3 regions of the Cellulosimicrobium sp. BMG9.22 genome follow, and region 1 is predicted to be linked to each of the others. Evidence: predicted binding sites of a transcription regulator. Region 1 holds the regulator's gene; each other region holds the start of a gene.
What was found. Region 1 encodes LexA, which represses DNA repair genes until DNA is damaged. Its sites were predicted from a motif close to TCGAACANNTGTTCGA; they were not measured.
Positions count from the first base shown of each region.

Region 1 (9,857 bases):
CGCCAGGGGCCCACCGTGCAGGTCCCGCACGCGGTGGAACACGCGCTCCACGACACCTTCGGTGCCGTGCTCGAGCGCGGCGTCCACGGCGCGGCGCAGGCCCTCGACCCCGACGCGCTCCGGTCGTGCGCGCAGGCCGGCACCGGCGCCCTCGGGTCCCGCCACGGTCGCCTCGACGAGGCCGTCGGTGTAGAGCATGAGCGCCCAGCGCTCCCCCAGGTCCACCTCCTGCGGCGTCCACCCGCCCGAGACGGGGATGCCGAGCGCGCGGCCCCGGGCCGTCGGCCGGATCTCCGAGGACGTGTCCCGCAGGAGGAGCGGGGCGAGGTGGCCCGCGAGGTAGATCTCGGCTCGGCGACGGTCTGCGGAGACCACGACCTGGCACAGCGTGACGAAGACCTCCGAGCGTGCTCGCTCCGGCACGAGGACACGCTCGAGCAGCGGCAGGATCCCGGCAGGCTCGGTGTCGCTGAGCACGATCGTGCGCCACGCCGTGCGCAGCGTCGCCCCGAGCGCGGCCTCGTCGGGTCCGTGCCCCGCGACGTCGCCGATGACGCACAGGACGGACCCGTCCGGCCGTTCGACGGCGTCGTAGAAGTCACCGCCCAGGAGGCCGTTGCCGCCCGGGACGTAGCCGACCATCACGTCGAGGCGGTCGTCCTGCACGAGCGGCGTGGGCAGGAGCGCACGCTCGAGCCTGGCCGTCTCCGCGGCGCGGACCTCGCTGCGGTACAGAGCACGCTGCTGCTCGACGGACATGCGGCGCTGGACGGCGTAGCGCACCGAGCGCCCGAGCAGGTCGCCGTCGACCTCGCCCTTGACGAGGTAGTCGTCGGCTCCGGCCGCGACCGCCTGGACGCCGAGGTCGATGCCCGCGTGTCCCGTGAGCACGACGAGCGCGGGCGGGTGAGTCCCGGCCCGGACCCGCTCCACGGCCGACAGGCCCACCGAGTCCGGGAGGCCGAGGTCCAGCAGGACGCAGTCGACGTGGTGGGTGAGGAGCATGTCGAGCGCGGCGTCGAGCGTCGTCGCCCGGTGCAGCTCGACCTTGAGGTTCGCGTCGGAGAGCAGCTCCTCGACGAGGATCGCGTCGCCGTCGTCGTCCTCGACGAGGAGGATCCGCAGCTCGTCGGTCGGAGCGAGCACGGCACGCTGCGGGCGCGACACGTCGCCCCGTGCCGAGCGCCCCTCGGGGGGGACCTGCCGGTCGTTCTCCGTCACGACGCCGGCTCCCGTCTGGTCGCCATGGGCCCCGATCCTAGCGGGCGGGTCGCTTCCGGCCCTGCCGGGCGAGCGCGTGTCTGCGACAGGCTCCCCGTGCGCCATAATGGACGGCCGCACCGGCGGGCACGACGGGGAGCGCGGCACGGGTCGACGAAGGGACAGCGTGGGACGCATCGACGAGCTCCGGCTCGAGCAGGAGGTCGTGGACACCCTCTACGCGCGCCTCGACGAGCTGCGGGCGGCGGCACGCGCACGGCTCGACGCCGTGCGGCGCTCGGGCCCCTCCGGCTCCCCGCAGAACCGCAGCGAGCGCGACGCGTTCGCGACCCTCTACGAGGACCGCGTCGCCCAGCTCGACGCGGTCGAGGACCGCCTGGCGTTCGGCCGCCTCGACCTCGACGACGGCGCCGCCCGCTACGTCGGCCGCATCGGGCTCGCCGACGCCGAGCACACGTCCCTGCTCACCGACTGGCGCGCTCCCGCCGCCCAGGCCTTCTACCGCGCGACCGCGGCGCACCCCGACGGCGTCGTGCGCCGTCGCCACCTCGTGACGCGCGGACGCGAGGTGACCGGGATCGAGGACGAGCTCCTCGACCTCGACGCGCCGGCCGACGTCACCGGGACCTCGCTGTCCGGCGAGGGAGCCCTGCTCGCCGCCATGGCCGCGGGCCGCACCGGGCGCATGGGCGACATCGTCGCGACGATCCAGGCCGAGCAGGACACGATCATCCGCTCGGCGCTCGCCGGCGCGCTCGTCGTGCAGGGCGGGCCCGGCACCGGCAAGACCGCGGTCGCGCTGCACCGCGCCGCGTACCTGCTCTACGCGCACCGGCGCGTGCTCGAGCGCTCGGGAGTCCTGCTCGTCGGCCCCAGCCTGTCGTTCCTGCGCTACATCGACCAGGTGCTGCCGTCCCTCGGAGAGACGGGCGTCGTCAGCACGACGATCGCGGACCTCCTGCCCGGCGTCGTCGCGGACGGCGACGAGGACCCGCTGGTCGCGCGCGTCAAGGGGCGGGCGGTCATGGCGCGCGCGGTCCTCCGCGCCGTGCGGGCGCGCGAGCGCGTGCCTGCCCACGACGTGCCGGTGCGCCTCGACGGCCGGGACCTCGTGATCCGACGACGTGACGTGCGCGACGCCATCGCCAAGGCGCGGCGCGCGCACAAGCCGCACAACCTCGCGCGCGTGACGTTCGTGCGCGAGATGCTCTCGCGTCTCGTGGACCAGTACGGGACGCAGCTCGGCGAGCCGCTGGTCGGCGAGGACCGGGCGGTCGTCCTCGAGGACCTCCGCTCGCACCACGACGTGCGGGTGGCGCTGAACCTCGCGTGGCTGCCCATCACGCCCGAGCGGCTCGTCGAGGACCTGTTCACCAAGCCGCACCGGCTCGCCGAGGCGGCGCCCGAGCTCTCGGTGGAGGACCAGCGGCTGCTCGCACGGCCGAAGGGCTCGCCCTGGACCCCCGCGGACGTCCCGCTGCTCGACGAGGCCGCCGAGCTGCTCGGGGAGGACGACCAGGCCGAGCGTGCCGAGGCGGCGGCCCAGGCCGCGCAGCGCACGCGGGACCTCGAGTACGCGCGCCAGGTGCTCGAGTCGTCGGGCGCGGGTGCCGGGATCGTCGGGGCCGACGTGCTCGCGGAGCGGTTCGCCGCGAGCGGTCCCCGGCTCACGACGGCGGAGCGTGCCGTGCAGGACCGGTCGTGGACGTACGGGCACGTCGTGGTCGACGAGGCGCAGGAGCTGTCGGCGATGGCGTGGCGCATGCTCGTGCGCCGCTGCCCGACGCGCTCGTTCACGATCGTCGGGGACGTGGCGCAGACGTCGTCGCCCGCGGGCGCCCGCTCGTGGAGGGGGATGCTCGACCCGGTGTTCCGTGACGCGTGGCGGCTCGCGGAGCTCACCGTCAACTACCGCACGCCCGCCGCGGTCGCGGACGCGGCCCGCCGCGCGGCCGTCGCCGCGGGCCTGCCGGTCTCGCCGCTGACGTCCGCGCGCGAGGTGCCGGACGCGCTGCGCGTCGTCGCCGTCGGCCCCGTCGGCGCCGCCGGACCGGCCGCCCCCGCCGGGCCCGACCGCACGGCGGACCTCGTCGCCGCGGTCCGCGCGCAGGTCGAGGCCGCGCGCGCCGAGTTCGTGGCGGACGACGCCGGCCGCGTCGCCGTCGTGGCGGCGCGAGCGAGCGTCGCGCACCTGCGCGCGGCGCTCGGCGTCGAGGACGGCGGCGCCGACGAGACGGTCGTCGTGCTCGACCCAGTGGAGGTCAAGGGCCTCGAGTTCGACGCGGTCGTTCTCGTCGAGCCGGCCGACGTCGCGGCGGGGCCCTCGGGGGCGTCCGACCTGTACGTCGCGATGACGCGGCCGACGCAGCGGCTCGTCCTCGTGCACGCGCGCGAGCTGCCGGCGGGGATCGTGGAGCCGGGCGGGGCGTGATCGGGAGGTCGTTCACCTCGTCCCGAGGGTCAAGACCCGTTTGGTCGCCACGCCGTCCACGGCGCACCATGGGTGGGTGCTACGCGCCCTCCTCCTCGAAAACCTGCACCCCCTCGCCGCCTCGAACCTCGAGGCCTCCGGGATCGACGTCACCGTCCGCACCGGCGCCCTCGACGAGTCCGAGCTCATCGAGGCGCTCGACGGCGTCCACCTGCTCGGCATCCGGTCCAAGACGAACGTCACCGCGAACGTGCTCGAGAACGCCCCCGACCTGGTGGCGCTCGGCGCGTTCTGCATCGGCACCAACCAGATCGACCTGCGGTCCGCCGCGGCCCAGGGCGTGGCCGTCTTCAACGCGCCGTTCCAGAACACGCGCTCGGTGGTCGAGATCGCGCTCGCGGAGATCATCGCGCTGACGCGCCGCCTGACCGAGCGCGACAAGGCCCTGCACGAGGGCCGGTGGGACAAGTCCGCGGAGGGTGCGCACGAGGTGCGCGGCCGCACGCTGGGCATCGTCGGCTACGGCAACATCGGCACCCAGCTCTCCGTCGTCGCCGAGAACCTCGGCATGTCGGTGGTCTTCTACGACACGGCCGAGAAGCTCGCGCTCGGCAACGCGCGCCGCATGGACACGCTCGACGAGCTGCTCGAGCAGGCCGACGTCGTGACGCTGCACGTCGACGGGCGCGAGGGGAACGCCGGGTTGTTCGGCGCGAAGCAGCTCGCCCGCATGCGCTCGGGCGCGATCTTCCTCAACCTCTCGCGCGGCTTCGTCGTCGACTACGGCGCCCTGCGCGAGGCGATCGTGGCCGGCCACGTCTCCGGCGCTGCCGTCGACGTCTTCCCGCACGAGCCGAAGCGCAAGGGCGACGCGTTCGACTCCGAGCTCCGCGGCCTGCCGAACGTCATCCTCACGCCGCACATCGGCGGGTCGACGGAGGAGGCCCAGGAGGCCATCGGGCAGTTCGTCTCGGCGAAGCTGCGCGACTACCTGACCACCGGCTCGACGACGCTGAGCGTCAACCTGCCGAACCTCGCGCTCGAGCAGACCACCGGGATCACGCGCATCACGCACCTGCACCGCAACACGCCGGGTGTGCTCGCCGCGGTCAACGCGACCCTCGCGGAGCACGGCACCAACATCGAGGGCCAGCTCCTCGCGACCCGCGGCGAGCTCGGCTACGTCGTCACGGACGTCGGCTCGCGCGTCGAGCCCGCCGTCATCGAGGCCCTCGCGGGCATGGACCAGACGATCGCGCTGCGCGTCCTCGACTGACGGGCCCTGACGCACGTCGTCCGGCCCCCCGAGCGGGGAGCCGGACGACGGAACGGTCCGTGCGGCGGGTCAGCCGGACTTGCGGCGGAACGTGCGCTGGACGGGCCCGACGGTCTCCGAGCCGTGCACCGAACCGGTGTTCGTCTCGCCGTCCGCCGTCCGGTGCTGCGCCGCCTTCTTGCGGTCGAGCGCCTCACGGAACTTCGCCTTGGCCTCGTCGGTCGGTGCAGTGTCTGCAGCAGGTTGCTGCGCGTCGGACGCCATGGGCGGGCTCCTCGTCGGTGGGGGATGTGGACGGGCCCGACCAGGCGGGCCCACGGCCAGGGTCTCGCACCGCTCCCGGCAGCGCCACCTGATTTCGCCGGTGGCGCAGCCGCCGCCACGTGCCGGGTCCGGTAGCGTCGAGGCCGTGCCGTCCACGCCGTCCCCGACCGCCCACGTGCCGATCCCGCACCGGCCGCTCGGTCGCGGCGGCCTGACGCTCCCGGCCCTCTCCCTGGGGCTCTGGCAGAACTTCGGCGACGCCGACCCTGCCGCCACCCAGCGTGAGATCGTCCTGCACGCCGTGGGCCGCGGCGTGACCCACCTGGACCTCGCGAACAACTACGGCCCGCCCGGGGGCGCGGCCGAGGAGTCGCTGGGCAGGCTGCTCGCCCGCGAGCTGCGGCCCGTGCGCGACGAGCTCGTCGTGACGACCAAGGCGGGCTACCGCATGGGACCCGGCCCGTACGGCGAGGGCGGCTCGCGCAAGTACCTGCTCTCCTCCCTCGACGCCTCGCTGCGACGGCTCGGTCTCGACCACGTCGACATCTTCTACAGCCACCGGTTCGACCCCACGACGCCGCTCACCGAGACCGTCGGCGCTCTCGCGACGGCGGTGCGCTCCGGTCGGGCCCGGTACGCCGGCATCTCGTCGTACTCGGCGAGCCGGACGAGGGAGGCGCTCGACGTCGCCGCACGCCTCGGCGTCGACCTCGTCGTGACCCAGGTCTCGTACTCGATGCTCAACCGCTGGATCGAGGAACCGGACCCGGCGGACGCGGCCGGGCGGAGCCTGCTGGACGTGGCCGGCGAGACCGGCACCGGTGTCGTCGCCTTCTCACCGCTCGCGCAGGGGATGCTCACCGACCGGTATCTCGGCGGTGTGCCCGAGACCTCGCGCGCCGCGCGCGGCGGACCGCTCCGGCGCGAGTTCCTGCGCGAGGAGAACCTCGCGCACGTCCGCCGGCTCGACCGGCTCGCCCGCGCGAACGGGAGGTCGCTCGCCCAGACGGCCGTGGCATGGGCGTTGCGCGACGAGCGCGTGACGTCCGTGCTCCTCGGCGCGAGCTCGACCCAGCAGCTCGACGAGAACCTCGCGGCGCTCGAGGTTCCTCCGCTGACCGCGGAGGAGCTCGGCGCGGTCAGGGCGATCCCCGCGGACAGCGGCATCAACATCTGGGCCGCCCGGTCGAGCGACCTGTAGGCGGCGTGGTCAGCGCGCGGACGCCGCTTCCTCGACGTGGTCGTCGGGACCGGGGCCCTCCCCGCCGGGACCTTCGCCGCCGGGACCTTCGCCGTCGGGACCTTCGCCGTCGAGGGCGTCGCCCGACCCGGACGCCGCACGCCGACGCTCGGCCCGCTCGACCCGCAGCGAGGTGATCGCGCTCTCGAAGTCCTCGAGGGAGTCGAACGCCTGGTAGACGCTCGCGAACCGGAGGTAGGCGACCTCGTCGAGCTCGCGCAGCGGGCCCAGGATCGCGAGACCGATCTCGTACGCGTCGAGCTCTGCGCTCCCGCTCGCGCGGATCGTCTCCTCGACCCTCTGCGCCAGGACCGCGAGATCGTCCTCGTTGACCGGGCGACCCTGGCACGCCTTGCGGACGCCGTTGACGATCTTCTCCCGCGAGAACGGCTCGGTGACACCCGATCTCTTGACGACGGACAGGCTCGCGGTCTCGATCGTCGTGAACCGGCGGTTGCACGCCGGGCACTGGCGCCGGCGACGGATCGACGCGCCGTCGTCGGAGGTGCGCGAGTCGACGACTCGGGAGTCCGCGTGGCGGCAGAACGGGCAGTGCATGGGCGGGCTCCTCCGCGGGATCACGCCGGCGCCGTCGGCGTCGGCGCGTCGAACGTAAGCCGTCGCGGTGCGCGCGTGCAACACGCGGAACGGAAGGGGCTGACCGCGGGCGGCAGCAGAACGGGGGCGGTCGATTCCGACCGCCCCCGTCGGGACGCCCCCGTCCCCATCTCGCGCGTGTCTCGCCTCACGCGCGTCGACGTGCGCAGGAGTCGCGGTGGACCGCGTGCTCCTCGCCTCTCGCCCAGCCCCCCGGCCCGGCGTGTGAGGTGATACTAACTTAGGTCACCCTAATCGTCTCCGCAACCCCCCGAGCCCCACTCGCCGCCAGCGCGAGACGTGTCCTCGGTCACATCCGGCGCGCAGGGGCGGCGAGCAGCCCGACCCGCGTCATGCGCCATCGACCGGCAGGAGCACCCGCTGACCCACCTGGAGCCCTGCCGACGGGAGCTCGTTCAGCTCGACGAGGCCGCCGACGACGTCGCGGAGATCCTCGCCCGGGTCGGCGACGGCGGCGGCGAGACCCCACAGGGACTCGCCCGCGGACACCACGTGGACCCGCACCTCGACGGGTTCACCGGGCGCACCCGCCACCGCGGAACCGACCCGGGCGGCGAGCAGGGCGACCAGCGCGACGAGCACGACGAGCACCACCCGCCCTCGGCGCGTGAGGCGAAGCCGACCGCCGGGCGCCCGACGGCTCTCGCGCGAGACGGCCGGCCCGGACGCCGGCAGCGTGATCGTGCTCATGTCTTCTCCGTCCCGGCTCGTGGGGCGGATCGCCTTCCCCGGTCGATCCGCCCCGCGAGCCCCGTCGTGCGTCCGCCGACGAGGCGTCGGTCGAACACGTGTACGTCGAACATCTGTACGAAGGTCTATCACGAACGGCCGACGGAGTCGAGACATGCTCGAACAGATGTTTGATTCGTGTCGCGCTCTCCCCTAGCCTGGGGTCAGGTCGGTTCGCCGGACATGTCCACACCTGGACGCTCCGGCACGGCCGAACCCGGGGCGCTCGTCCCGGGTGAGGGTGGCCGGGAGCCCGCAGTCGAGCTCCGCGGCCAGCGACGGACGAGGGCGGAGCGGACCATGGCGGGACGAGGCACGGACAGCGCACGGGGGCTCGCCGAGGTGCGTGAGCTCCCGGACGGCTCGGCGGGGGGCGACGGGCTGACGCCGCGCCAGCGCCTCGTGCTCGAGACGATCAGGGCGTGCGTCGAGCAGCGCGGCTATCCGCCCAGCATGCGCGAGATCGGCGAGGCGGTCGGCCTGACGAGCCCCTCGTCGGTCAAGCACCAGCTCATGACGCTCGAGCGCAAGGGGTACCTGCGCCGGGACCCGAACCGGCCCCGGGCCATCGAGGTCGTCCAGCCCGACGACTCCCGCCGCGCCACCGCGCTCCCCGGCACGTCCTCCCCGCCGGAGTACGACGAGGCGCACCCGGCCCCGTCGTACGTGCCCGTCGTCGGACGGATCGCCGCAGGCGGTCCCATCCTCGCCGAGCAGCTGGTCGAGGACGTCTTCCCGCTGCCCCGCCAGCTGGTCGGCGAGGGCGAGCTGTTCCTCCTGCGCGTGCAGGGCGACTCGATGATCGACGCCGCGATCTGCGACGGCGACTGGGTGGTCGTGCGTCGGCAGCCGGTCGCCGAGAACGGCGAGATCGTCGCGGCGATGATCGACGGTGAGGCGACGGTCAAGAGCCTGCGCCGCGCCGACGGGCACGTCTGGCTCATGCCGCGCAACGCCGCGTACGACCCGATCCCCGGCGACGACGCGCAGGTGCTCGGGCGCGTCGTCTCGGTGCTGCGCAGCCTCTGACCACGACGAGGGCCGGGTGGCCGACTACGGCTACCGGGCCCTCGGTGGGCTCAGCCCGCGGCGCTCAGAGTCCGAAGCGCCGGGCGACGCTCCTCAGCGAGTCGGCCGACGCGCGCAGGCCCGCGAGCTCGTCGTCGGAGAGCGGCACCTCGATGCGCTCGACCGCACCGCGCCGGTCGACGAGGGTCGGCAGCGACAGGCACACGTCGTCGATGCCGTAGTCGCCCTCGAGCAGCGACGAGACCGGCAGGAGGCGGTGCTCGTCACCGAGCACCGCCTCGATGATGCGCGTCCCGGCGAGCCCGACGGCGTAGTTCGTCGCACCCTTGCCCTCGATGATGCGGTAGGCCGAGTGGACGACCTCGTGCGCGATCTGCTCACGCACGTCCGCCGTGAGCGGCGTCTTGCCGCCGAGCCCGGGCCAGTCGAGGAGCGGTGTCCCGCCGATCGTGGCGGAGCTCCACAGGGGGATCTCGGTGTCCCCGTGCTCCCCCGCGATGTAGGCGTGGACGTTCTGGACCGCGACGCCGCAGTGCTGGGCGACGAGGAAGCGCAGCCGTGACGAGTCGAGCACCGTCCCGCTGCCGAACAGCTGCTGCGGTGGGAGACCGGAGACCTTGAGCGCCGCGTAGGTGACGATGTCGACCGGGTTCGTCACCATGACGTAGGTCGCGTGGGGGGCGACCTCGACGAGTCCCGGCAGGATCGTGCGCACGAGCCCGATCGTCGCCTCGGCGAGATCCAGGCGCGACTGGCCGGGCTTCTGCTTGGCACCCGCCGTCACCACGACGACGTCCGCGTCCGCGCAGACCGCGACGTCGTCCGAACCCTCGACGTGGGCCATCGGCATGAACTGGATGCCGTGCTGGAGGTCGAGGACCTCGGCCTCCACCTTGGCGCGGTTGACGTCGAGCAGTGCGACCGTCCGTGCCGCACCGCGCATGAGCGCCGCGTAGGCGAGGGTGGACCCGACCGCTCCGGCTCCCACGATCGCGAGCTTGGTGGTGCGCGCGCCGCCCGCCGCGCGCGCGGTCGGTCCGGTGGCCTGC
Region 1 is NZ_JBZGBY010000017.1:13,755-23,611, reverse strand. Features, by position in the region: gene AC4H2H_RS12485 (PP2C family protein-serine/threonine phosphatase) at 1-1,221, opposite strand, end outside; gene AC4H2H_RS12480 (HelD family protein) at 1,328-3,652, shown strand; gene serA (phosphoglycerate dehydrogenase) at 3,729-4,928, shown strand; gene AC4H2H_RS12470 (DUF5302 domain-containing protein) at 4,998-5,192, opposite strand; gene AC4H2H_RS12465 (aldo/keto reductase) at 5,338-6,393, shown strand; gene nrdR (transcriptional regulator NrdR) at 6,403-6,990, opposite strand; gene AC4H2H_RS12455 (LysM peptidoglycan-binding domain-containing protein) at 7,381-7,740, opposite strand; gene lexA (transcriptional repressor LexA) at 8,080-8,808, shown strand; gene AC4H2H_RS12445 (L-lactate dehydrogenase) at 8,873-9,857, opposite strand, start outside.

Region 2 (9,857 bases), on a different contig from region 1:
CTGGCCGTCGTCGGGCTCGCGATCTACCACGCCGCGTTCGTGTGCGAGGCGATCCGCAGCGGCGTGAACACCGTCCCGCTGGGTCAGGCCGAGGCGGCCCGCGCGATCGGCCTCTCGTTCCTCCCTGCCGCGCGGATCGTCATCCTGCCGCAGGCCTTCCGCGGCGCCGTCGCCCCGCTGGGCAACACCCTCATCGCGCTGCTGAAGAACTCCACCGTCGCCGCCGCGGCGAGCGTCTCCACCGAGACCTCGAGCCTCATGAAGACGATGATCGAGTTCAACTCGAACTACATCTACGCGATCTTCCTGACGTTCGCGATCGGCTACGTGATCCTCGTCATCCCGATCGGGCTGGCCACCACCTCCCTCTCGCGCAGACTGGCGGTACGTCGATGAGCGCCCAGCAGACCGTCCTCTTCGACGCCCCCGGGCCGCGCGGGCGGCGCACGATCGTCATGGGCAACATCGTCGGCGCAGTGGTCGTCGCGGGCGTCGCGGCGCTCGTCCTGCTCCAGCTCGGCCGCATGGATCAGCTGACGTGGGAGAAGTGGGGGCCGATCTTCACCGCCGACGCATGGGAGAACTTCTTCCTCCCCGGACTGGTCGACACCCTCCGGGCCGCCGGTCTCGCCATCGTCGGCGCCGTCCTCTTCGGGCTCCTGTTCGGCATCGGCCGTCTGTCCGCCGTCGCGCCGGTGCGGTGGCTGTCCTCGATCGTCGTGGAGTTCTTCCGCGCCGTGCCGGTGCTCCTCATGATGATCTTCTTCTGGATGCTCTTCTCGGCGGTCCTGAGGATCCCGGACTCGTCGTTCTACGCGGTCGTGCTCGCGCTGATCCTCTACAACGGGTCGGTGGTCGCCGAGCTCATCCGGTCGGGCGTCTTCGGGCTCCCCTCGGGCCAGCGCGAGGCGGGCCTCGCGATCGGGCTCACGCGCGGCCAGTCGCTCCGTTCCGTCGAGGTCCCGCAGGCGCTCATCGCCATGCTTCCCGCGCTCGTGTCGCAGCTCGTCGTGGTGCTCAAGGACTCCGCGCTCGGCGCGATCATCCTGTACACCGAGCTCCTGCAGGAGTCGCGGCGCCTCGGTTCCGCCTACGGCAACATCCTGCAGGCGCTCTTCGTCGCGGCGGTCCTGTTCATCATCATGAACTACCTGCTCTCCCGGCTCGCAGAGCTCCTGGCGCGCCGCCTCCGCGGCCGCACCGCTGGCCCGGTCCGACCGGGTGCGCCGAGCATCGTCGCGGGCCCAGCAGCGGCAGGGGGCCCGCCCGCCCTCGAGATCGCCGGCGTCGCGACCGGGCTCCCCACCTGGGACGTCGAGGACCGAGAGGCGCTTCCCGACCTCGACGACCCCGATCACCGCGGCTGAGCGCCGGAGCCCGAAGTCCGGGGCTCCACGGCTCGCGTCATGGGCCCTCGGCTCGCCGTCAGTCCTGGTCGTGCTCCGGCTCGTCGTGCTCCCGGTCGTCGGACTCGCGGTCCAGCTCGCGGCCGACGACCTCGAAGGCAAGGCCAGGTGAGTACCCCTTGCGGGCCAGCGCCCCGACCACGCGGCGCACGCGCACGTCACGCTCGAGGCCGCGCGTGCGAGCAAGCCGCTTGCGCGCGAGCTCGCGCGCCGCGTCGACCTCGGAGTCGTCGTCGACCTGCTCGAGCGCGACCCCGCTGACCTCCGGGTCGAGGCCGCGGCGACGCAGCTCGGCGGAGATCGCACGGCGCGAGAGCCCCCGCTCGGAGTGCCGCGTGCGCACCAGCATCTCCGCGTAGGCAGCGTCGTCGACGAGACCGACCCCCTCGAACCGGTCGAGGAGCGGCAGCACGACGTGCTCCGGGTACCCCTTGCGAGCGAGCGACTGAGCGAGCTCGGTCCGGCTCTTCGGGGCGGCCGTGAGGATCCGCAGGGCCGTCTCCCGAGCGCGCTCGGCGAGCTCGGCGTCAGAGATCTCGCCCCGCTCGATCAGCTCGGGCAGGGACGGGCGCGGGCGCCGCGCGGTGGCCTTGCGGCCCGCGCGGCGCCCGGTCTCGTTCCGGAGCCCGTCCGAGGACGCGGCGTCCTCGGGCTCGACCTGCTCGGGCCCCGTGTGCTCGGTCCGGATCAGAACGGCGACTTCTTCCCCTTGGCGGCCGCCGCGGGAGCCTTGCCCGCCGCCGGAACGGTGGCAGCCGCGGCCGCATCCGCGACGACCGGGGCCCCTGCAGCCGGGTCGGCCGGCGCGTCGACCTTCGCGCCCACGCCGAGCTTCTCCTTGATCTTCTTCTCGAGCTCGTTCGCGAGGTCGGGGTTGTCGCGCAGGAACGAGCGCGCGTTCTCCTTGCCCTGGCCGAGCTGGTCGCTGCCATAGGTGAACCACGAGCCGGACTTGCGCACGAACCCGTGCTCGACGCCCATGTCGATGAGACCGCCCTCGCGGGAGATGCCGACGCCGTACAGGATGTCGAACTCGGCCTGCTTGAACGGCGGGGCCATCTTGTTCTTGACGACCTTGACGCGGGTGCGGTTGCCGACCGCGTCGGTGCCCTCCTTGAGCGTCTCGATGCGCCGGATGTCCAGGCGGACGGACGCGTAGAACTTCAGCGCCTTGCCACCGGTCGTCGTCTCGGGCGAGCCGAACATGACGCCGATCTTCTCGCGGAGCTGGTTGATGAAGATCGCGGTGGTGCCCGTCGAGCTCATCGCGCCGGTGATCTTGCGCAGCGCCTGGGACATGAGCCGGGCCTGCAGGCCCACGTGGCTGTCGCCCATCTCGCCCTCGATCTCAGCCTTGGGCACGAGCGCCGCGACCGAGTCGATGACGATGATGTCGAGCGCGCCGGAGCGGATGAGCATGTCCGCGATCTCGAGCGCCTGCTCCCCCGTGTCGGGCTGGGAGACGAGGAGGGCGTCGGTGTCCACGCCGAGCTTCTTGGCGTAGTCGGGGTCGAGCGCGTGCTCGGCGTCGATGAACGCCGCGATGCCCCCGGCGCGCTGGGCGCTCGCGACGGCGTGCAGCGCGACGGTCGTCTTTCCGGAGGACTCCGGCCCGTACACCTCGACGACGCGCCCGCGCGGCAGGCCGCCGATGCCGAGCGCGATGTCGAGCGCGATGGATCCGGTGGGGATGACCTCGACGGGGGCGCGGCCCTCGTCGCCGAGGCGCATGACGGAGCCCTTGCCGAAGCTCCGGTCGATCTGGGCGAGTGCGGCCTCGAGCGCCTTGTCGCGGTCTGCGGGTGCGGGCATGTCGGTCACCTTCGTGGACGGGGCGCCCGGTGCGTTCCGGATCGCCGTGCTCTTGTGCGTCGGGGTCCGCGACCCCGGACGGTTCAGGTCTGTCGTTCTCGTCGGGCCCGACAGTACGGGCAGCCACCGACACGCACCGCGACCCTGTGGATCGTCGCCCAGAAACCCGTGCGGGCACCGTCGCGACGAGCGGCTGTGCACAACTCTAGCCGAACACGTGTTCGATTCGCCCCCACGTGATCCTCGGCGTGTCCTGTCCTCGCCGAGAAGTCAGCATCCGCCCTCGTTCCGCACGTTTCCGGGGCGGATGCTCACGTCTCGACGGCCTCGACGGGCTCGGACGACCACGACTCCCCCGGCCGGAGCACCACGGCACAGGTCCCCGGCGCCTCGCGGTGGACCGCCGCCTCGAACGCGGCGCCGGCATGGTCCATCCACCCCCGAGGCAGGTCGCGCCCGCCCGGCGCGTGCAGCGTCCCCCAGTGCACGGGGATCGCGACACGGACCCCCACCTCGGCGCAGACCCGCGCCGCCTGGACCGGGCCCAGGTGCCCGCCGGACAGCCGCGGCCCCCACCCCGACACGGGCACGAGCGCGACGTCCACCGGGCCGCCCGCCCGCTCGGGCAGGTGGACCATGCCGGGGTAGCGCTCGGTGTCGCCGACCGCCCAGAGCCGCAGGCCGCCGTCGGGACGAGCGCCCGCGTGCACGCGGCCCTCGGACGGGCCGGACTCCGGACCGGCGCCGACCCGGACGAGGTGGCCGTTCGCGGCGTTGGGCCGGTGCGGCATCGGTCGGTGGCCGTGCACGGCGGGCACGAGCCGGACCGCGACGCCCGCGGCCGCGTCACCCACCGGCCGCCAGTCGTCGTCCAGCCCGACGCCGCGCAGCCCCCGGCCGCGCAGCCAGCGCGCGTTGGCGGGCGCGGTGAGGACGGGGACGTCGTCCCCCAGGAGCCGCAGCGAGCGCAGCTCCGCATGGTCGTGGTGCAGGTGCGACAGCAGGACGGCGTCGCTCCCGCGCCAGGTCCCGGCCGGCCGGTCGCCACGGCGGCGCAGGAGACCGGCGTGGCGGTGCAGGAGCGGGTCCGTGACGAGCCGGACGGCGCCGCCGGGCCCGACGGCGTCCACCACCACCGTCGAGTGCCCGAGCCACGTCACGGTCACGCCCGGCGCGCCGCCGGCCGCCGCCCTCACGCCGCGCCACCGTCCCGTCGCGAACCGTCGGTCGCACCCGCGCGCGGGCGGACGCCGAGGTCCTCCAGCCAGGCCACGAGGCGCCGGTGCACGGCCTCGGCGCCGACGAGCATCGGCTCGCCGTCGACGTCGTCGAGCTCGCCGGCGGGCAGGGCGAGGTGCGCGGGATGGACGAGCACGGCCTCGTTCTGCGCGCCTCCCAGTCCGCCGTGCGACCCGACGAGGCCCTCGAACGCGTGCACCATCCCGACGTCGTCGACGCGCGAGACGAGGACGAGGTCGCCCGCGTCCTCGAGCCGTGCGACGCGCAGCAGGTCTGCCGCAGCGCGCGACCCGTACGGCGCGAGCGGGTCGTCGCCGTCCACCTGACCGGCGCCGAGGTCGTGCCGCCCGGTTCGACCGTGCGCGACGACGGACCCGTCCGCCCCGCGCGTCACGACGACGCCGACGGCCGGGCACGCGAGCAGCCCCGGGACGAGCGCCGGCCACCGCTCGCGCACCTCGCTCCCGGTGAGCCGGCGAGGCGCACGCGGGAACCAGACCATCCCGAGGTTGCCGGAGCCGACGACGGCGACCTCCGGCAGCTCGGGCACGACGGCGTCCGACTCCTCGGTGCCCGCCTGGCGCTCGGTCCGGTCGGGCCCGACGAGCATCCGCCCGCTCCCCTCGCGGTCCTCGCCGGGACGCAGGGCGTTGAGCGCGGTGTTCGCGGGCCCCCACTCCTCGCTGTCGGGCGCCGTGGCACGACGGCGCCCCTCGGCGTGCGCGGGCCGCTCGCCGCGCGCGGGGAGCGGGTCGTCGAGGGCCATGAGACGCCGGACCTCGTCGAGGAACGACCGGCCCACGACCTGCTCGAACGTCGACCCGAGCGACTGGCCGTGGTCGGACAGCACGACGACGTCGTACCGGCGGGGGGAGGCCGCGGCGACCTGCTCCCACAGCCCGACGACACGGTCGAGCCCTTCGAGCGCGCGCAGCGACTCGGGGCGCAGCGGGCCGGCGTGGTGCGCGATCTCGTCGTAGTCCACCAGGTCGACGCACACGACCGGCGCGCCGCGCACCAGCTGCTCGGCGACGAGCGTCGTGCTGAGGTCGCGCAGGACGACGTTCGTCGCTGCACGCAGCACGGGGTACCAGCCGAGGCGCGAGACCCGGGGCTCGACCCCGCGCACGGCCTGCTGCCACCCCTGGTAGAGCTCCTTGACGAGCTCGCCGAGCGCGACGACGACCGCGCGCACGAGCACGAACGGGCTCGCGAAGAAGCGCACGAACATCTGGCCGGGCCCGAGCCCCGACGTCGCGCGGCTCATGACGAGGAGGTTCGTGGCGGCGTCGCCGGAGAACATCGTCGAGACCGCGACCCCACCGCCGGCGAGCAGCCCGGCGCCGTCGCTCGTGCGCGCCTCGACGGCCGCCGCGTCGGCGGGCCGGTTCGTCACGACCAGCCGGCCGAGCTCGCGCGACCACCAGCGGAACGCCGGGACGTGCTCGGTCGACCCGTGCAGGAGGCCGATCGTGGACGCCGGGGTCGTCGCGGGCACGCGCGCCCACCAGGTCGCCAGGTGATGGCTGCCGCTGGACAGCCAGCGCGCGAGGGTCGGGGCGAGACCGGCCTGGAGCGCGTAGTCCAGCGTGGGGCGCGCGACGCCGTCGAGCATGACGACGAGCAGGCCCGCGGGGCGCTCCCCGTCCGCTGCGGCGGCGTCCGCGGACCGGCCCGGCACTCCCGCCTGCCGTCGCGCGCGCCGCAGCAGGTCGCCGAGCACGTACTCGTTGTCGCTCGCGCCCACGAGCCACCGGCCGAGAGCCATGAGGACCGCGGCGAGCACGAGCACGGCGAGCACGTCGGCCCACGAGCCGCTCCGGAACCCGGGCAGGTACGTCAGCGCGACCCACGCGACGACGAGCTGCGCACCGATCCCCGACACGAGCGCGCCCACCACGCCGAACCGTTGCGCGACGCCCCGCAGCGTGGGGCGCACGACGACGTCCCCGACCCCGACCGCGAGCGCCGCGAGCGCGAGCGCCCAGGGGTTCGCGACCTCGACGCCCGGGACGACCGCGATCGCCAGGCCCAGCCCGACGGCCGTCGACACGAGGGACCACGCGGCCCCGCGCACGTCCGCGGCGGTGACGCGTGCCGCTCTCACGGACTGGCCGGTCGGACCGGACGGGGAGGTCATGCGGCCATCATGGTCGAGCACGCCGCGCGCCGCCCGGGCGGCACGCGTCCGTCACCCCGGCCACACCCGCTCAGCGCGCCGGCGGCGCCTGGCGGTGCTCGTCGTGGCCCCACCGGCGCGCGTCGGGGACGTCGAGCGCGTCGCACAGGGCGTGCCACACCAGACGCGGCTCGATCCCGTCCTCGATGGCCTGCGCCGCCGTGCGGTCGCCGAGCGCCGTGATCACCTGGTCGCGCGCGAGCGTGCGCCCGTAGGCGTCGCCGAAGACCTCGTCGACCAGCTGCCAGAACTCGCGGTAGCGCACCGCCCCAGCCTGCCACGGCCTTGACCCCGAGACGCACCTCGGGTCGCCCCGTCGACCGTCCCGCGGCGCGTGTGGGTGGCGGTGGCGACAATGGAAGGGTGACCACCGACCCCCTCGAGCGCTTCGCGGCGCCCACGCGCGCGTGGTTCTCCGGTGCGTTCGACGCGCCGACACCGGCGCAGACGGGGGCGTGGGAGGCGGTGTCGGGCGACCGGCACGCGCTCGTCGTCGCACCGACCGGGTCGGGCAAGACGCTCGCGGCGTTCCTCTGGTCGCTCGACCGGATCATGGCGGGGCCGGTGGACCGGCACGTCGACGCGCGTGAGCAGCGCTGCCGGGTCCTGTACGTCTCACCGCTCAAGGCGCTCGCGGCCGACGTCGAGCGCAACCTGCGCTCGCCCCTCGCGGGCATCCGGCAGGCGGCCGTGCGCCTCGGCCTCGACGTGCCGGACGTCGTCGTGGGCACGCGCACCGGGGACACGCCGACGAGCGAGCGCCGGCGCCTCGCGACACATCCGCCGGACATCCTCATCACGACGCCGGAGTCACTGTTCCTCGTCCTCACGTCGCAGGCGCGCGCAGGGCTCGCGGGCGTGGAGACCGTGATCGTCGACGAGATCCACGCGGTCGCGGGGACGAAACGCGGCGCGCACCTCGCGGTGTCGCTCGAGCGGCTGGACGCACTCCTCGAGTCGCAGGAGCGCCCGCCCGCCCAGCGCGTCGGGCTGTCCGCGACGGTCCGCCCGGTGGACGCGGTCGCGGCGTTCCTCGGCGGGCACCGCCCGGAGGCCGACGGCGGGCGCGAGGTCGTCGTGGTGCAGCCGCCGTCGAGCAAGCGGATCGAGGTGGACGTCGTCGTCCCGGTCCCGGACCTCGCCGACCTGGCGGCGTCCGCCGTCCTGCCCGACGGCGGCGCGCGCCCGGGCACGGACGCCGGGCTCCCCCCGCTGCCGCCGGGCGAGCCCGACCTGTCGGGACCGGCGACGTCGCGGCCGTCCTCGGGCTCCGGTCCGCGACCACCCCGCCCGTCCGTGTGGCCGCACGTGGAGGAGCGCGTGGTGGACCTCGTCGCCGAGCACCGGTCGACGCTCGTGTTCACGAACTCGCGCCGCGGTGCCGAGCGCCTCACCGCCCGCATGAACGAGCTCTGGGCGGAGCGTCAGGGCGAGCAGGTCCTCGACCCGAGCACGGTCACCGCGGCGCAGGTGCAGGCGCAGTCCGGCGCGAGCTCGGGGATCGAGCCCGTCATCGCGCGGGCGCACCACGGGTCGATGAGCCGCGCGGAGCGCACGCGCACGGAGACCGAGCTCAAGGACGGGCGGCTGCCGGCCGTCGTCGCGACGTCGAGCCTCGAGCTCGGCATCGACATGGGCGCGGTCGACCTGGTCGTGCAGGTGGGTGCGCCGCCGTCGGTCGCGTCGGGGCTGCAGCGCATCGGGCGCGCCGGGCACCAGGTGGGCGCGGTGTCGCACGGGGTCGTGTTCCCGACGCACCGCGGCGACCTCATCCCCTCGGCGGTCGTCGCCGAGCGCATGCGCACGGGCGGCATCGAGGAGCTGCACGTGCTCGCGAACCCGCTCGACGTGCTGGCGCAGCAGGTCGTGGCGATGGTCGCGGTCGACGAGTGGACGGTGGCGGAGCTGGCGACGGTCGTGCGGCGCAGCGCGCCGTACGCGCACCTCGGCGACGCCTCGTTGCACGCGGTGCTCGACATGCTCGCGGGGCGCTACCCGAGCGAGGACTTCGGCGAGCTGCGCGCGCGCATCGTGTGGGACCGCGCGTCCGGACGGCTCACCGGGCGTCCCGGCGCGCTGCGGCTCGCGGCGACGAGCGGCGGCACGATCCCCGACCGCGGGCTGTACGGCGTGTTCCTCGCGACCGACTCCGCCACGGGCGGCGTCGCCGGGGACCCGGACACCGCGGGCGGGCGCGCGCCGCGCGGCGGCAAGCGCGTCGGCGAGCTCGACGAGGAGATGGTCTACGAGTCGCGCGTCGGCGACACGTTCACGCTCGGGTCGAGCACGTGGCGCATCGAGGACATCACGCCCGACCGCGTGCTCGTGACGCCCGCCCCCGGGATCCCGGGCCGCCTGCCGTTCTGGAAGGGCGACTCCCCCGGTCGCCCGGCCGAGCTCGGGCGCGCGCTCGGCGCGTGGGTGCGCGAGACGGACGCGCTCGCGGCGCGCGACCCCGAGGCGGCCGCGGAGCGCCTGGGCGCCGCCGGCCTCGACGCGTGGGCCACCGACAACCTGCTCGCCTACCTCACGGAGCAGCGCACCGCGACCGGCCGCGTCCCCGACGACCGGACCGTCGTCGTCGAGCGGTTCCGGGACGAGCTCGGCGACTGGCGCGTCGTCGTGCACTCGCCGTACGGCGCGAAGGTGCACGCGCCGTGGGCGCTCGTGCTCGCCGCCCGCCTGCGCGAGCGGTACGGGGTGGACGCCGCGGCGATGCACGCCGACGACGGCATCGTGCTGCGCCTGCCCGACACGGGAGACTCGTGGCTGGAGGGGGCGAACGACGGCGGCGCCGGCGGGCTCGGCACGGATGCCCAGGTCGTCCCGGTGGAGGACCTGCTGCTCGACCCCGACGACGTCCTCGAGGCGGTGCGCGACGAGCTCGGCGGGTCGGTCATGTTCGCCTCGCGCTTCCGCGAGGCCGCGGCACGCTCGCTGCTCCTGCCGCGCCGCCGTCCGGACCGGCGCCAGCCGCTCTGGCAGCAGCGCCAGCGCTCGGCCCAGCTCCTCTCGGTCGCGTCCCAGTACCCGGAGTTCCCCGTCGTGCTCGAGGCGGCGCGCGAGTGCCTCCAGGACGACTTCGACGTCGCGGCGCTCACCGAGCTCATGCGCGACCTGGCCGCCGGCCGGGTGCGTCTCGTCGAGGTGACGACCCCGACGCCGTCGCCCTTCGCGCAGTCGCTGCTGTTCGGGTACACCGCCCAGTTCCTCTACGACGG
Region 2 is NZ_JBZGBY010000008.1:116,245-126,101, reverse strand. Features, by position in the region: gene AC4H2H_RS08465 (amino acid ABC transporter permease) at 1-396, shown strand, start outside; gene AC4H2H_RS08460 (amino acid ABC transporter permease) at 393-1,367, shown strand; gene AC4H2H_RS08455 (regulatory protein RecX) at 1,426-1,818, opposite strand; gene recA (recombinase RecA) at 2,094-3,218, opposite strand; gene AC4H2H_RS08445 (MBL fold metallo-hydrolase) at 3,530-4,414, opposite strand; gene AC4H2H_RS08440 (alkaline phosphatase family protein) at 4,411-6,597, opposite strand; gene AC4H2H_RS08435 (DUF3046 domain-containing protein) at 6,668-6,901, opposite strand; gene AC4H2H_RS08430 (Lhr family helicase) at 7,000-9,857, shown strand, end outside.
Region 2: the regulator LexA is predicted to act here: its motif matches at 3,428-3,443, upstream of recA (recombinase RecA).

Region 3 (9,857 bases), on a different contig from region 1:
CACGCCGCGGACGAGCGTCCCCTCGCGGCGCCGCCGGGCGTCCGCGTGACGTGGCTCGGCCGTGACGCGGCGGAGCCGGCCGACGGCGCGGCACCGGTCGCGCACGGCGCACTCCTCGTCGACGCGGTCAAGGCCGCGGCCGAGCGCATCCTCGCCGCAGGGGTCCTCGGGACCGACCCGCCCGCGCAGTGCCGCACGGCCGAGGACCTCGAGGACGTCGACGTCGACGCGTCGATCCTCTGGGAGGTCCCGGGCCTGCTCGAGGAGGACACGGTCCTCTACGCGTGGCTCGCGGGCGAGGCGAGCGCGATCAAGACGCTGCGTCGCCACCTCGTCGCCGAGCTGGGCGTCGACCGCCGTGCCGTCGCGTTCATGGGCTACTGGCGCGAGGGCCGCGCGGAGAGCTGACGTGCGGCAACCGCCTCAGGGCCGTGCGGGGCCGGGGAAGCCGGTCCAGCGCAGGTCGGCGGGCAGGTGGCTCAGGTCGTTGAACATCACGAGCGCGGGCGGCAGGCCGGTGCGGTGCTCGATCACCGTGAGGCCGGTGTTGGCGCTGTCGAGGCCGAGCCAGCGGGCCGGGGGAGCGCCGAGGGCGTCGCGCACGAGCCAGGCGACCTGGTAGGCGTGCGTGACGAGGACCTCGTGCGTGTCGCGGGCCCGCCCGGGCGCCGACGCGAAGCGGGCGACCAGGGCCTGGGCCGTTCTGTTCCCTGCGGCGGCCTCCTGCGCGTCGTAGCCGTCGAAGAACGGGGCCCACGCCGCGGGTGTCTCGGCGAGAGCGGGGACGTAGGGGACGTGGTCGACGAGCTCGGTGGCCTCGGCCACGGGCGTCTGCGGCGGCAGGTGCCCGGCGAGCTCGTGCGCGCTGGCGACGGCTCTCGGGAGCGGGGAGTGCCACACGGCGTCGACCGGGAGACCTGCGAGGCGTTCGCCCAGCAAGCCCGCCTGTCGTCGGCCCGTGTCGGTGAGCTCGCCGAACGGGTCGGCTTCGCCGTGCCGCGCGATGTAGAGGTGTCGGGTCGCCATGGTCGGGCGGGTCCTCTCCGGTCAAGGGCTGGTCGGGGCGACGGTGCCGGCGGCGCCGTCGAGGGTGACGAGGGCGCCGTCCGGCAGCAGCGTGGTCGCGCTGGGGACGCCGAGGACGGCGGGGATGCGCTGCTCGCGGGCGACGATCGCCGCGTGGGAGAGCGCGCCTCCGGTCTCGGTGACGACGCCGGCGACGATGCGCAGCAGCGGCGTCCAGGCCGGGTCGGTCCAGGGGCAGACCAGGACGTCGCCCGGACGGACCCGGGCGAAGTCGGCGGGACCGCGCACGATCCGTGCGGTGCCGGTCGCAGTCCCGCGGCTGCCTGGTGTCCCGGACAGCACGGCGGGCGATGCGGTCCGAGCACCGGGAGGATCCGGGGGCGGGGCGGCCGTGACCGGCCGGGACTGCAGGACCCACCTGGCCGCCGGCGACGGCCCACTCGACGTCCTGCGGGCCGCCGAGGAGTGCGGCGACCTCCCGGCCGAGCCTCGCGAGCCGTAGCGCGGTCCGGTCGTCGAGCGTCGCTCGGGTGCGATCGGCGGCGGGCACGTCGCGCGTGACGAGGCGTGCGCCGTCGCGGTCGAGGCGGGTCCGCTTGTCGGCGACGGTCCGGGTGACCGGCCCGTCCGCGGCGGCGACGCGGTACGCGTCCGGGGTGACCGTGCCCCCGACGACGCTCGGCCCGAGCCCCCACGACGCCTCGATCCGGGTCGTGCCGTCGGGGTCGGCGGGCGTGAACATCACGCCGGAGACCTCGGCGTCCACGAGGCGCTGGACGAGCACGGCCATGGCCGGAGCGCCGGGCGACCGGTCGAGGCCCGAGGTGCCCCGGTACGCGACGGCACGTGGCGAGTGGAGCGAGGCCCAGCAGGCGCGGACGGCGTCGGCGACCTCGTCGGCGCCGCGCACCCCGAGCACGCTCTCGTGCTGCCCCGCCGCGGACGCCGCTGCCGTGTCCTCGCCGGATGCCGACGACCGCACCGCGACGGGCGGGTCACCGAGGGACCCGAGGCCGGCGGCGAGCGCGTCGAGCAGACCGACAGACAGCGCGCCGGCGGTTCCGCGAGGGGCGTCGAACGGGACGACGAAACCGTCGGGCACCGGCACGCCCGCGCGCAGCAGGGCGCCCAGCGCGGTCGCCTTGCCGCCACTGGTGCTCGCCGTGGCGTCCCGCAGGCGGACGATCATCCGGCGTCCCTTCAACAGAACATTGACAACGTTTCGTTGATTCTGCAGGATCGACCGCATGACACGCAAGCACGACGTCACGAGGGCGGACCACACCCAGGCGCGCCGCGAGCAGGACGCGCGCGAGCACCTCCTCGCGCTCGGCGCCGACGCCCTCGGCGACCGCCCGTGGCGACCGGCGTCCGTGCCGCCGTCGGCCGTGGACCTCGCGCACTTCGCGCTCTGGCGGTCAACCGACCTGGCTCCCGACGGCGTCCTCGCCGCGCTCACGCTGCTCCCCGCCGCGCGGGCCGAGGTCGAAGGTCTCGAGGCGGGCCTGCTGTTCACCGCACGCAGCGCGGGCCTGACCTGGGCCCAGATCGCCGACGCGACGGGGTTCAACTCCCCGCAGGCGTGCCAGCAGCACTACGGGCGGCTCACCGCGCGGCAGGGCGCGGGATCGTGACCCGCGACTCGGCCACCGACCTCCTGGTCCTGCACGCCGTGCGGATCACCGGGTTCGCCGGCTCCGCAGCGGTCGCCGGCCGCTTCGGGCTGGACCTGGCGGTGACGGTCGACCTGCTGCGCGACGCCGAGGCGCGCGGCTGGGTGGACCACGCCGCCTTCGCGGGCCTGGAGGGGTGGTCGCTGACCGGGGCCGGCAGGGCCGAGAACGAGCGTCGGCTGGCGCGCGAGCTCGCGAGCTCGCGAGCACCGGTGCCGGCGACGAGATCCGCGAGGTGTACCGCGAGTTCCTCCCGTGGAACGCGAGGCTCCAGCGCGCCTGCACCGACTGGCAGCTGCGCCCCGTGGTGGGCGACCGGCTCGCGGCCAACGACCACACCGACCCCGTGTGGGACGCCCGCGTCCTCGACGAGCTCGCCGCGCTCGATCGCGCCCTGGCCCCGCTCGTCGACCGCCTGCGATCCGTCCTCACCCGGTTCGGCGGGTACGACGCGCGGTTCTCTGCCGCGCTGGAGCATGTTCTCGCGGGGGACGGCGGCTGGGTCGACCGCACCGACGTCGACTCCTGCCACCGGGTGTGGTTCGAGCTCCACGAGGACCTCGTCGCGACCCAAGGTCTCGACCGCGGCGCGCCCGTCTGACGCTGCGCCGGGGCGCGTCGCCGGTTCCGGGTGGCCGGCAGGCGACGGGCACGAAAAGGGAGGCCGACCGGCCTCCCTTTCCAAGGTATAGCGCACGGGGGGCCTTGCGGCAAGGCCCCCTCCAGGGCGCAGAATCTGGCGATCGTGCGCGGACCGACGTCCGCGCCCCCGTGAGAGCCCGGACCGGAGCTGATGACCTTGACCGCTGCGCCCACCCGCACCTTCGACCTTCCCGACCGCCTCGCCGCCAAGGCCGAGCCCACGCTCGTCGACGCCGACGAGCGGCACTTCGCCGCGATCGCGGCGAGCCTCGAGCACTCCGTGGCCGACCTCTCGGAGCGCCTCGACGCGGCGCGCCGCGCGCCGGGCGGGTCCGGCACGGAGGCGCTCGAGCGCGACCAGGAGGTCCACCGGCTCAGCGCGCGCCTGCGGCTCCTGCAGCGCTACGGCGTCGACCTGTGCCTGGGCCGCATGACGTTCGCCGACGGCTCCGCCCCCGTCTACGTCGGCCGCGTCGGTCTCACCGACCCGGCGGGGGAGCGGCTCCTCGTCGACTGGCGCTCGCCGGCGGCCGAGCCCTACTTCGCGGCGACGCCCGCGCACCCGATGGGCCTCGCGGCGCGGCGCCGGTACCGCTGGACGCGCGGGCGCGTCACGGACTACTGGGACGAGGCGCTCGTGCCCGACGGCGCGGGGTCGAGCGCGGCGCTCGACGACCAGTCGGCGTTCGTCGCGAGCCTCGGTGCGAGCCGGTCGCCGCGCATGCGGGACGTGCTCGGCACGATCCAGGCCGACCAGGACGCGATCGTGCGCGCGGGGTCGCGCGGCGCGCTCGTCGTCGACGGCGGGCCGGGCACGGGCAAGACGGTCGTCGCGCTGCACCGCGCCGCGTACCTGCTGTACGCCGATCCGCACGTGGGCGAGGGGCGCGGCGGCGTGCTCGTGATCGGGCCGAGCCGCCCCTACCTCGGGTACGTCGCCGACGTGCTCCCGAGCCTCGGCGAGGAGGGCGTGCAGACGTGCACGCTGCGCGACCTCGTCCCGGAGGGCGCGACCGCGCGCGCGGAGGCCGACCCCGAGGTCGCGCGCCTCAAGGCGTCCGCCGCCGTCGTCGCGGCGATCGAGCCGGCCGTGCGGTTCTCCGAGCGCCCGCCTGCGGAGGGCATGGAGGTCGAGACGCCGTGGGTCGACGTCTGGCTCTCCACGGCCGACTGGGCGGAGGCGTTCGAGTCGATCGACCCCGGCACCCCGCACAACGAGGCGCGCGACGACGTCTGGGCTGCGCTCGTCGAGATCCTCGTGGACAAGGCGTGCGGGGGAGCCGCGGAGGACGCCGTGGACCTGTCGGCCGACGACGTGCGCCGCGCCCTGCGGAGCCACCGCGCGCTCGGCGCCGCGTTCGACCGCGCGTGGCCGCTCGTCGAGGCGACGGACCTCGTGGCCGACCTGTGGTCCGTGCCCGCCTACCTGCGCCTGTGCGCGCCGTCGCTCACGCCCGAGCAGGTGCGCGCGCTGCAGCGCGTGGACGCGAGCGCGTGGACGACGGCGGACCTGCCGCTGCTCGACGCCGCGCGCCGCCGCCTCGGTGACCCCGAGGCGTCGCGCCGCCGTCGACGCAACGAGGCCGCCGCGGCGGCCGAGCGCGCCCGCATGGACGACGTCGTCGACCACCTCCTCGCGACCGACGACAGCGAGCTCGGCGTCATGCAGATGCTGCGCGGCCAGGACCTGCGCGACGCGCTGGTCGACGACGGCGCACTCGTCACGGCCACGCCCGACCGGCTCGCTGGGCCGTTCGCGCACGTCGTCGTAGACGAGGCGCAGGAGCTCACCGACGCCGAGTGGCAGATGGTCCTGAGCCGCTGCCCGTCGCGCAGCGTCACGGTCGTGGGGGACCGGGCGCAGGCGCGGCACGGGTTCCCCGAGACGTGGCGCGAGCGCCTCGAGCGCGTCGGCTTCGATCGCGTCGCCGAGGCGTCGCTGCACGTCAACTACCGCACGCCGCAGGAGGTCATGGCCGCGGCGGAGCCCGTGATCCGCGCCGCCCTCCCCGACGCCAACGTCCCGACGTCGGTGCGCAGCACGGGCGTGCCGGTCGCCCACGGGACGGTCGCCGACCTCGACGCGATCCTCGACGCCTGGCTCGCCGAGCACACCGACGGGACGGCGTGCGTCATCGCCGGCGCCGGATTCGTCGAGACGTTCGCCACGGCGACTGGCGGGACGTCCGACCGGACGTCCCGCGTGCGGTCGCTGACGCCCGAGACGGCCAAGGGCCTCGAGTTCGACCTCGTCGTGCTCGTGGACCCGCACGCGTTCGGCGAAGGCTTCGAGGGGGCTGTCGACCGCTACGTCGCGATGACGCGCGCGACCCAGGAGCTCGTCGTCCTCACGTCGTGATGCCCGTCACGGCGTGGAGGCGCCGTGGGCGAGCGGCGCGCCCTCGTCGAGCACGTCGTCGAACCGGTCCCGGGCGTCGTGCACGGCGGAGAGGTTCTGCCGGCTCCACGCGCACAGCGCGTCCAAGGGCTCGAGGAACGACGCCCCGAGCGGTGTGAGGGAGTACTCCACCGTGTTGGGCGTCTCGCGGTGGTCCGTGCGATGCACGTGGCCGTCGCGCTGCATGCTCGCGAGAGTCTCGCTCAGCACCTTCGCGGAAACACCGTCGAGAGATCGCCGCAGGTCGCCGAAGCGGTGCGGCCGCTCGGCGAGCCGCCTGAGCACCATGGGCACCCAGGTGCGGCGATACCCGATCGGGACGACGACGTCGCATCTCGTGGGGCGCGGGGTCACACCGTCGATCCTAGGGTGCCCGGGCGGTCACGTTGCGGTAACCACGTGCCCGCTCCCTAGTCTCCGAGCGGCGCCCGAGAGCCGGGTGCGTGACGGACGTGGAGGACTGGCATGCGGGTCGTGGTGTTCGGTGGGGCCGGAAGAGTGGGACGTCGGGTCGTCGACGAGGCGCGGCGGAGGACGATCGACGTCGTGCCCGTCGTGCGCACGTCGCGCCCGGACAGCGACCCCGCGGGAGCCGTCGCGGGTGACGTGACCGACAGCGCGTCGATCAGCGGGCTCGTCCGGGGGCGGACGTCGTCGTCCACGCGGCGTTCGCCCTGACCGGCGAGCCGCACGACTTCTCGACGCGTGCGATCAGCGCCCTCACGCACGGGCTCGCCGAGGTCGGCGTGCGGCGGCTCGTCGTCATCGGCGTCGGGACGACGCTCCGGGTGCCGGACGGGTCGATGGTCTTCGAGACGCCGGGAACTCCTCCCCAGGTCACGGAGTTCTCCGCGGCCCGGGCGGGCGAGCTGGTCGCCCTGCGCCGGTCGGTCGACCTGGACTGGGTGGTCCTCACGCCCCCGCCGACCTACCTCGACGACACGGCCGAGCGCACGGGCCGGTACCGCACCGCCTCGCCGGTGCTGTCGTCCGACGACGCGGGTGCGGTGCTGTCCACGGCGGACCTCGCCGTCGCGGTCGTCGACGAGATCGTCTCCGCCGGCCGGCACGCCCGAGAGCAGGTGGCCGTGCTCCCGGCATGAGCCGGGACCTCAGGCGGGGACGGCCAGGTCCTCGACCGCCTCGACGCCCGGCAGGCGTCCGAGCAGCGCGCCCGGGAGCAGGAGCTTCGATCGGCGGACCCCGCTGCCGATCAGGGCGAGCTCGCCGTCGGTGACCACGCGCGCGTCGACGAGCACGCGCCAGCCCGCGGGCAGCCCGACGGGCGTGATGCCGCCGTACTCCATGCCGGACTCGGCCGTCGCCCGCTCGGTCGGCAGGAACGACGCCTTGCGCACGTCGAGGAGCTTGCGGACGCGCGTGTTGACGTCGGCGCGCGTGTGCGCGCGCACGACCGCGGCGGCCACCCGCTCGTCGCCCCCGCGCGCGCCACCCACGACGACGCAGTTCGCCGACGCCTCGACGGGCAGGTCGAACGCGTCGTTGAGCGTCGCGGTGTCCGCGAGGCCGGGGTCGATCTCCGTCACGGCGACGAGCGACGCGACGCCGGGGTCGGCCTCGGCCCACCGGCGCAGCGCGTCGGCGGTCACGGGGGCCACGAGGTCGAGATGGTCGAGGGCGGGCTCCCAGGTGAGCGAGCCGAGCGTGGGCAGGGTGGCGCGGGCATCCATGCCCTCAGCCTGCCACCTCGTCGACCAGGCGGGTGGCCCTGAGGTAGAGGTCGAGGGTTCCTGCAACCTTCGAGTGGGGATCGAGGGTTGGGGTGGGCATCTCGGACGAAGCAGACGGTGGCGACCTGCGGAGTTGACACCCCCACGGTAGGGGTCGTTCACTGGAAATGTTCGAACATCTGTTCGACTGGCGGAGTGTCGGCTTGACTCCTCCGTGCATCCTCGGCGCGTGTCCGTGCGCCGGTCCGAGCACCACCGGGAGGCGAGATGACCGTTCTCGCCGACCCGGCCGAGCGGACGAGCTCCGCACCGGAGGAGCGGGTCCGGCAGGACAAGGCCGAGCAGGCCCGCGTCACGCTACGGCGTGCGGAGGAGCGGACCGGCGTCCGTCGGCACCGCCCGGTCGCTGTCCCTGTCCCGGCCGGCCTGTCGGCAGACCCTGTCGCGCCGACGGCGCCGTCGTCCGCGCGTCCGCACCCCGTGCCCACCCGCTCCCGCGCCGGGGCGGTCGTGCCGGACGCGATGCCGGACGAGCGGGTCTGGCCGGTCCACGACGCGCTCGCCCCGCTCCTGCCGCTCGGCGCCCTGCAGCGCGGGACCGTCCTCGCCGTGCGCGGCTCGACGAGCCTCCTGCTCGCGCTCGTCGCGCGGCCCTCCCGGTCCGGCGCGTGGACCGCCGCGGTCGGGTTCCCGGCGGTCGGGCTGCTCGCGGCCGCCGACGTCGGGGCGGACCTCGACCGCGTCGTGCTCGTCCCGCGCCCCGGCCCGGACGCGGCGCTCGCGATCGCTGCGCTCGTCGACGGGCTGGACGTCGTGGTCGTCGGGCCCGACGCCGCCCTCACGGACACCGACCGTCGCCGCCTCGCGGCGCGCGCCAAGGAGCGCGGGGCGCTGCTCGTCGCCGCCGCGGCGTGGCCCGGCGCGCACGTCGCCCTCACGGTCACGGGCGGCCGGTGGTCCGGGGCGGATCACGGGGCGGGCTGGCTGCGGCGCCGCTCGCTCGTCGTCGAGCGTGCGGGCCGCGGGGGCGCCGCACGCCCCGCCCGCGTCGTGGTCGAGCTGCCGCTCGGCCACGAGGACTGGCCGGCGTTCCTCGCCGAGCGCAGCGGCACGCTCCCCGACGCCGCGTCCGTCGTCGAGGCGGGCGCCGCCGTGCGCACGGGAGAGGCCGTCGACCGCACCGAGGTCGAGGACCGCGCCGACCGTCCCGGGCTGAGGCTCGTCGGATGACCGCGACCCCGACCCGGACGGCCGCCCTGTGGGTGCCGGACTGGCCGGTGCTCGCCGCGATGGCGGTCCGCGACGTCCCCGCGCACGTCCCCGCCGTGACGCACGACGGCCGCCGCGTCGTCGCCGTCTCGGCCACCGCGCGAGCGCACGGCGTCCGCCGGGGGATGCGCCGCCGTCGGGCCCGCGAGTGCTGCCCCGAGCTCGAGCTGCTCGACGTCGACGACGCGCGCGACGCGCGCGAGTTCGAGCCCGTCGCGCTCGCGGCCGAGACGGTCGTCGCGGGCCTGGAGATCACGCGCCCCGGGCTGCTGCTCCTCCCGGCGTCCGGAGCCAGCCGCTACCACGGGTCGGACGCGGCGCTCGCGGAGGCGCTCGTCGCGCGCGTCGCCGAGCACACCGGGCACGAGTGCCAGGTGGGCGTCGCCGACGGGATCCTCGCCGCGGTGCTCGCCGCGCGCGCGTCCGCCGTCGTCGCGTCCGGCGGGTCGCCCGCGTTCCTCGCCCCGCGCCCCGCGCGCGAGCTCGTGCACGTCGCCGCCCGGCCCGACGCCGCCGTCGCGATCGACGAGCTCGTCGACCTCCTGGGCCGGCTCGGCGTGCGCACCCTCGGGACGCTCGCCGCGCTGCCGCCCGCGACCGTCGAGGGCCGGTTCGGCGACCTCGGCGCGTGGGCGCACCGGCTCGCGCGCGGCGAGGACCTGCGCCCGCCCGCGCGCCGCCGCGTCGAGGCCGACGTCGCGGTGAGCGCCGAGCTCGACCCGCCCGCCGAGCGCGTCGACGTCGCGACCTTCGCCGCGCGCCGCCTCGCCGAGGACCTGCACGACCAGCTCGTCGCCCGGTCCCTCGTCGCCGGCCGGCTGCGCATCACCGCCCGGACCACCGAGGGGGACGACCTCGAGCGCACGTGGCGCCTCGACGGGCCGGGTGCGATGAGCCCCGCGCGCCTCACCGACAAGGTGCGCTGGCAGCTCGAGGGCTGGCTCACCACGACGAGCGTGCGCGCCGCCCGGTCCGCGCGGCGCGGCGGGGGAGAGGGCTCGCCCGGCGGGGCGAGCGTCGTGCCCGACGCCGCGCCGCTCGCCCGCCTGTCCCTCACCGCCGAGGAGGTCGTCCCCGCCGGGGCCGAGCAGCCGCGCCTGTGGGGCGCGTCGAGCGGCGAGGACGCGCGCGCCCACCGCGCCCTCGGCCGCGTGCAGG
Region 3 is NZ_JBZGBY010000002.1:248,321-258,177, reverse strand. Features, by position in the region: gene AC4H2H_RS03010 (siderophore-interacting protein) at 1-408, shown strand, start outside; gene AC4H2H_RS03005 (histidine phosphatase family protein) at 424-1,026, opposite strand; gene AC4H2H_RS03000 (PEP-utilizing enzyme) at 1,048-1,314, opposite strand; partial or broken gene AC4H2H_RS02995 (PEP/pyruvate-binding domain-containing protein) at 1,514-2,215, opposite strand; gene AC4H2H_RS02990 (DNA-binding protein) at 2,274-2,660, shown strand; gene AC4H2H_RS02985 (hypothetical protein) at 2,836-3,300, shown strand; gene helR (RNA polymerase recycling motor ATPase HelR) at 3,493-5,700, shown strand; gene AC4H2H_RS02975 (winged helix-turn-helix transcriptional regulator) at 5,707-6,093, opposite strand; gene AC4H2H_RS02970 (NAD-dependent epimerase/dehydratase family protein) at 6,205-6,417, shown strand; gene AC4H2H_RS02965 (NAD(P)-dependent oxidoreductase) at 6,414-6,842, shown strand; gene AC4H2H_RS02960 (YbaK/EbsC family protein) at 6,852-7,430, opposite strand; gene imuA' (DnaE2-dependent mutagenesis accessory factor ImuA') at 7,698-8,660, shown strand; gene AC4H2H_RS02950 (DNA polymerase Y family protein) at 8,657-9,857, shown strand, end outside.
Region 3: the regulator LexA is predicted to act here: its motif matches at 7,602-7,617, upstream of imuA' (DnaE2-dependent mutagenesis accessory factor ImuA').